DNA from 3 places in the Succinispira mobilis DSM 6222 genome. Region 2 is predicted to be linked to each of the others. Evidence: riboswitches for the same ligand, from Rfam matches in the RefSeq annotation. Region 2 holds a riboswitch; each other region holds the start of a gene.
What was found. Region 2 has a riboswitch for cobalamin ahead of SUCMO_RS0105525 (TonB-dependent receptor plug domain-containing protein). Riboswitches for the same ligand answer to the same signal wherever they lie in the genome.
Positions count from the first base shown of each region.

Region 1: linked by a shared signal. The riboswitch ahead of SUCMO_RS0103555 (sirohydrochlorin cobaltochelatase) and the one ahead of SUCMO_RS0105525 (TonB-dependent receptor plug domain-containing protein) in region 2 are both predicted to bind cobalamin.
Region 3: linked by a shared signal. The riboswitch ahead of SUCMO_RS0101525 (dynamin family protein) and the one ahead of SUCMO_RS0105525 (TonB-dependent receptor plug domain-containing protein) in region 2 are both predicted to bind cobalamin.

Region 1 covers NZ_KB913028.1:752,854-755,124, forward strand. Annotated here, with positions in the region: gene SUCMO_RS0103550 (acetylornithine transaminase) at 1-181, shown strand, start outside; gene SUCMO_RS0103555 (sirohydrochlorin cobaltochelatase) at 329-1,204, opposite strand; cobalamin riboswitch at 1,321-1,494, opposite strand; gene SUCMO_RS0103565 (citrate lyase ACP) at 1,646-1,933, shown strand; gene SUCMO_RS0103570 (HpcH/HpaI aldolase/citrate lyase family protein) at 1,935-2,271, shown strand, end outside.
Region 2 covers NZ_KB913028.1:1,154,734-1,157,004, forward strand. Annotated here, with positions in the region: gene cobN (cobaltochelatase subunit CobN) at 1-34, shown strand, start outside; gene SUCMO_RS0105520 (ABC transporter substrate-binding protein) at 24-1,040, shown strand; cobalamin riboswitch at 1,117-1,271, shown strand; gene SUCMO_RS0105525 (TonB-dependent receptor plug domain-containing protein) at 1,438-2,271, shown strand, end outside.
Region 3 covers NZ_KB913028.1:315,287-317,557, reverse strand. Annotated here, with positions in the region: gene serS (serine--tRNA ligase) at 1-278, opposite strand, end outside; cobalamin riboswitch at 504-656, shown strand; gene SUCMO_RS0101525 (dynamin family protein) at 975-2,271, shown strand, end outside.

The DNA of each region.
Region 1 (2,271 bases), 400 kb from region 2:
GCAGCTAAACTTAGATGGAAAATTGTTTGTGAAAAAATGCTTGCAGAAGCATTTGATTATTAACAATACAGCCGACAATGTTATTAGAATTGCGCCGCCGCTTATAATCAGTAAAGCAGAGATAGACAAACTGGTGCAGATTATTAATGAAGTTTTGCAAGAAATGATTAAAGAAGCTTAAAAAGAAGGAGCTGCGCATTAGTGATGAAAAATTATCGCTAGCGTCAGCTCTTTTTACTCTTTGAAATTTTTAAATTTAGATATAAGAAGGTGCTGGCACACTAGTTTAATGCGCCAGCACCTTCTTTGTTTATGTTTTACATTTATATTAGTTTTTTAAAGCTTGTTTAGCATGAGCTACATAGATTTTTTGAATTTCAGAGTTGCGACCCAAGCCGCCTAAAACTACACTTACTTTATAACCATCGGCACTAAGAAGATTTTTCCAAGAATCATCTTCATCGCCAGCCATATCATTATTAGCGTGGTCACCAGCAACTACCATTAGTGGCATAAGGATTACTTCTTTGATTTTACGCTTGGCAATTGTTGCTTGCATATCTTCGAAATTAGGATGATCATCTTCTTCAACCACACCAATTACAGCGGGGATATTTAATTTATCAAAAGCAGCCTGTAATTTATCATATGCCACATTATGCATATGTGGTGAACCATGTCCCATAAACACAACGCTTTGATCTGAATTAAGGTTTTTAGGCATTTGAGTTGTTAAAGCTTTGGCTACGAGATTGAAGTCTTTATCTTCAGTTAGCAAAGGTTTGCCAATAACTAATTTTTGAAAAGTTTTGTTTGTTTGATATTCTTTAATTGCAGGTAAAATCTTGTTGTTATACTCTTCTGCTGGTGTAAGCAAAGTTGTTTGCACTAGTACATCTGTATAGCCTTGAGCGGCAAGTTTATCTAGTGCTGTTTTCAAGTCATCAATAACAATACCATCACGTTCTGCAATACGTTTTTTAACGATGTTAGAAGTAAATACGCGATAAAAATCGCGATCTGGGAAAGCTTTTTTTAGAGCATTTTCAATGCCTTCGATATCATTTTTTAAAGTGTCTGGAAATGTTGTACCAAAACTAGCTACAACTAAAGCTTTTTTAGTAGGTGCTGCTTGAGCACTGGCACTCATCGTGAAAGATAACATTAAACACACCGCCAATAATAATTTTATAAATTTTTGCATAATCCAAGAAACCTCTTTTCTTAATTTGTTAGTCTTAAAAAACAAAAAAATCCTGCCCAAAGGCAAGGATAGAAAAAACTAGCTTCTAACCCCCTCCCTATCCTTCGTAGGTAAATTTCGGTGATTGTACATAGGCAGTTCTCCTGACTTGGATTCATCGTACATTTGCGCCTTCCCAGTTTTACCAGTGGCATTGTGCAAAATACTCCTCCATACAGTGGCGGGACCGTATCAGCTTTTACTGATTTCTCTATTGAGCCCTTGCGGGCACCTATGTTTTTATTCATCTAGAACTGATTATAGCTAAAAATTTTTTTTGTGTCAAGTAAAGAGCCAATTAACCGGAAGGAAGAGTTGCTAAAAAAAAGTTTAAATGTTACAATTTTAACAAGAAAATGGCTGAATAAAGCTAAATTTAGCCTAAAGATAAGGAGATAAGATATGGGAACAGAGATTGTCATGGCTAAAGCAGGAACACTAGAGTCGGGAGATATTTCAATTGTTGTTACGCCCAACAATAGTGGTAATAATAATATCGATTTAGATAGTATTGTAATGCTACAATATGGAGAAACCATTACAAAGTTAATGCATAAAGTTTTAGCAGATTATCAGGTTTTGGGTTTAGATATTAAGGCTTTTGATCGAGGGGCAGTAGACTTTACGATTGAAGCACGGTTAGTTACTGCCTTATTGCGTAGCGGGGCAATTAAGGAGGCGAAAATCTAAAATGAGAATGAGACGAAGCTTATTGTTTATGCCAGGCAATAACCCAGCGATGCTTTTAGCGGGTAATTTATTTGAAGCTGATGGGGTTATCTTAGATTTAGAAGATGCCGTGGCACCAACGGAAAAGGATGCGGCAAGAATTTTAGTAGCACAGGCTTTGAAAACTATTGATTATGGAACTTGTGAAAAAGTTGTGCGGGTGAATCCGTTAGATACTTATGGTCTAGAAGATATTCCGTTTATTGCAAAGTGTGCTCCCGACACTTTGTTGATTCCTAAAGTAGAAAGTGGCGCAGATATAAAAAAAGTTACAGAACTTTTGGATGGACAAGGTGCGA
Region 2 (2,271 bases):
AGAAGGAGAACTTGAGGAACGTAATGATGGATAGAAAACAGAAAAAATTTGTGAGATTTTTGTTTATAACTTTTTTAGCTATAATTTTAACTTTCATTTTAACTGCTTGCAAAACAAGTTCAGAGAAAGAACAAAAAGTTGCTAATTTTAACTATCAGGTGACAGATGTCCAAGGAACAGTGGTGAAGTTTGAGAAAAAACCAGAAAGAATTTTGACTTTGGCAATGGGCACAGATGGAATTGTTTTAGGTTTAGTACCACCAACTAGATTAGTTGGCGTAAATCATCTGTTAGATGATCCTAATAGTTCTAACATCGTAGCTAAAGCGAAACAAATCCCAACTAAGATTAAAAATCCTACAGCCGAACAAATCTATGCTTTGAAGCCAGATGTAGTTATTGTCCCGAACTGGGGAAAGGCTGAGATTGTAGATAATTTACGCGATTTAGGTTTAAAGGTAGTGGTTTGTAAAGGGGCAAGTACCATCGAAGAAGTTCAAGAAAATGTACTCTTAATTGCACGTACTTTGGGTGAGGAAGCAAAAGGGTTAAAACTTGTTGAGAAAATGAAAGCAAAATTGCAAGAAATAGATGCTAAAGTAATTAAAATTTCACCTGCACAAAGAAAAAAAGTCGTTTTGATTTCTTTGATGGCTTCATATGGCGGAATAGGTAGCTCGTTTGATGCCATTTGTACGCGGGCTGGAGTAATAAACGGTGTTGCTGAAGCGGGGATTAAAAATGGTCAAATTTTAGGTAAAGAGCGCTTGGTAGAAGTAAATCCTGATTTTTTAATTTTGCCAGTGTATAATGATCATGGTAATTTTGATATTAATAAACATAATAATGAATTTCTCCTAGATCCGTCCTTACAAACTCTGACAGCAGTTAAAGAGCGGAAACTGTATTACCCGCGCGAAGGTTACATCTACAACGTTTCTCAAGATATAGTTTTTGGTGTCCAAGAATTAGCTTACGCCGCTTATGGAGAAAGTTTTACCCAGCCTGCTGATTGTCATCTTTCTGTAGCGGAAGAATAAAAAATATGCCAGTTGCTATTGCTAGTTAAACTTGACTGTATACTAGGTATATAGTTTATAATCAAAATAATTTTGGAAAACTTAATATCAAGTAGGCGCCATAAGGCTTAATTGGGAAATCGGTGTAAATCCGATGCGGTCCCGCCACTGTAATGCGGTTAAATAATTTTGACAAGCTGTCTAATTAAATTAACCCTAAGTCAGCAAAACTACCTACTTTTTACCATATCCCTACGAGCGATAGGGAGGTAGGTGCAATGTATTTGTATTGCTAGACCTCTGTATCACTTAGGTGGGGGTCTAGTTTTTTTGTGTTTTTGTTGCCAGTTATGACTCTGCAAGATGAGATAAATGGGAACTTAACAAATATAAAATGATTTCGAAAGGAAGTTTATTAATGGCTTATTTAAGACGAGGTAAAATCAAATTAACGCAAGGATTATTTTTAAGTGCTCTTATTCTTAGTAGTATTTGTTCCGGTAAAGTGCAGGCGGCTGAGGTTGATCAATTAGAAACTTTTGCTCTAGATCAAATTGTGGTTACGGCAACTCGAAGCGAAAAACGTGATGTAGATGTCGCTGCTTCCACTACGATTTTGACGGCAAAAGACTTGCAAAATACAGGTGCAAGCAATATTCAAACAGCTCTTGCCAAAGTTCCAGGTCTTGCATATAAAACTTTTGGACCAGGTGGCTCTGCATTTGGGACAATGTCCAATGAAATAACTATTCGTGGGGTTAGTAATGGTACGTTAGTTATGATTAATGGCTCGCCGATTAATCTGCGGGGCAAATATTATTTAGATTCTATTCCTGTGGAAAATGTTGAGCGCGTAGAAATTATCAAAGGTGGCGGCGCAGTACTTTATGGTAGCGAAGCCATGGGTGGCGTAATTAACATTATTATGAAAAAAGAATTTGCAAATAGCATTACAGCTGGCGTAGGTAATTATGGACAGCAAAAATACGATTTAACGTTGAACGCAGATAAACTAAATGTCGGCTATAATTTAGAAAAATGGGGTAATGTAAACACCATTTCTAAAAATACAGACAAAGGTAATAAACACACAGATGCTACTGGTTCAGAAAAAAACAGTATTTTAATGGAATATAACTTCAATGATAAATTACAACTGATGTACAATTATTTAGAGACAGAGGCTAGCTATGATACTTGGTTTGATGGTGCTTATAAATCAGTTCCAGCAACGGGTAGTTTGCAACAAAAT
Region 3 (2,271 bases), 840 kb from region 2:
TCTACTGCTCTTAAATCCGCTTCGATTGTAGCAATTTCATCGCCTACATTACGCATTGCTAAAATTTGTTCACTAGCATCTTCGCCATTACGCTTCATTTTGCTAATATCTTGTGAAACTTGGTTACGTTTACTTTTGAGGTTTTCTACCTCAAGTAAGAGTCGCCGGCGGTCTTGTTCTAACTGCGAAAAATTTTCTAAACTCAAGCTATTGTTTCTTGCTTTTAGTGCCTCTTGCACACAGTCTAAGTTTTCACGCACAAATTTAATATCTAACATCTGTAAAGCCCCCTAAAATTTATCTCTCACTAAAATTGCAAATTATTCATAACACCCATTTTATCAATATTTACCAAATATATCAACCAAAAATAGCTACTTTGCATTTTTTTTGCACCAAACCACTACAATTCTGCGTCAAGTAGCATTTTTTCGCTTTAGTAAATGTTTTTTGTTAACATTTATTGACAATAATTGCACAATATTATATAATCCCCTTAGGAAAATAAATACTGACAAATAGGTGCCTAGTAAGGCTTAATAGGGAAATTAGTGCAATGCTAATGCGGTCCCGCCACTGTAAGGAAGTAGTTAGTCATTTGGGTTGTGACCTAACTTCTTCTGAGCCAGGATATCTGCCTATTTAAAAATCACCGTATACCCTACGAGCGATGGGGTGGAGATATGTGCCAATTGAGTTTTCGAACTTTGTTGTTATATACCTTTTCGCTTATGAAAAGGTTTTTTTATTTTAAAAACCACCTACGCAAAGTATCTGTTTTCCATTCTTAAAGTCTCCTACCAAAAACCAAAAGCAGCTTTGCTCCTGGGAAGGCAAAGCTGCTTTTGGTTTTTTCTTATTGCTAAAAAATATCCGCCTACTCATCTTAATAAAACTGTAATTTGCTTCGATTAACTAGTAAGGTAAAAAATTAAAAAATAATGGCTCTATGCTAAAATAAATGAGGTATTGCGATGGATAACTTTACGCGCTTTCTAATTGAACTCTTACCTAAACCAGAAATCGAAGAAAAAGAAGATTTCCTAATCCTCCGTTTTATTGCTAAAAAAAGTATTCCTGAAAAATTAAAAAGTTATGCGCCACCCAATTTCCCAGAATTATATTTCAATTTTATGCATGAATTCACGAAATTCACACAGTATAAAACTATGAATTCCCTCGTTGGTAAAAATATCGTGGTCTTGGCCGGAGCCTTTAATTCTGGTAAAACTAGCTTTCTTAACCAGCTTTTGCAAACCAATCTCTTGCCACATTCCACAACCGCTAATGCCACTATTCCCACCTACATACTCCAAGGCCAGGAATCTTATTTAGCAATTGGAATTTTCGGCAATAGCATTACACTTGCCCCTACCGAGTTCGAAACAATCCGCGCAACCCTCCAAGATAATTATCAAAAAAATATTCAGCAATTACTTTGTCACACTATTATCAGCACTCCTAAACAACCTTTTGAGCACCTAGCTTTTCTTGATACTCCTGGCTATGCCTTACCGAATAATCCTAACTTTACAGAAAATACCGATAGCCAAAAAACTTTAGCGCAGTTAAATTCTGCCGATATTGTGCTTTGGTTTGTAGAAGCTCACGAGCAAGGAATTTCCCGTTCCGACCTGCTCTTGCTGAAAAACTTGCGGCCCCAAAGTAAGTTGATGATTTTAGTTAATAAAAGTGATAGCGTGGCTTTAGAGAAGCTTCTAAAAATTAAAGCTACTATTGCCGATAAACTCGCCCAAGAAAATATTGACCATATTGGTATTTTGGCTGTTTCGAGCTTTAAACCACAGGCTTTCGAAAATGCTCAGCTCCTAAAACAATTACAACGTTTGAATAAATACCAATATCAACAATCTTTTAATGATAATTTCTTGGCCTTTTTTTCCGCCTGCCTTAATTTTTATCAAACGCAACAAGCCTCTTTGCGCAAAAAAATCCAAAAATTAAAATATATCCTCCGCCTCAGCCAAGATTTAACTGTCCAACAAGAACTCCAAGCGCTCATTGCCGAAAAAGAAAATTTACTCTTGGCAATTATTAACCAACAAACTTACTGCACGAAATTACAAAAAGTTTTCTTTCAGCGTTTACGAATTGCCGCTATCAGTTTCGGCTTATACTTACCAGAATTAAGCAACTTAGATCCCGTCCAAACTAAACTTAGCCAAGATATTCTCAACATTTTACAAGAATATAAACGCCTAACCCCAGCGCAAACGGACACGAATAGTGCTGAATTTAAACAGCTTTTGC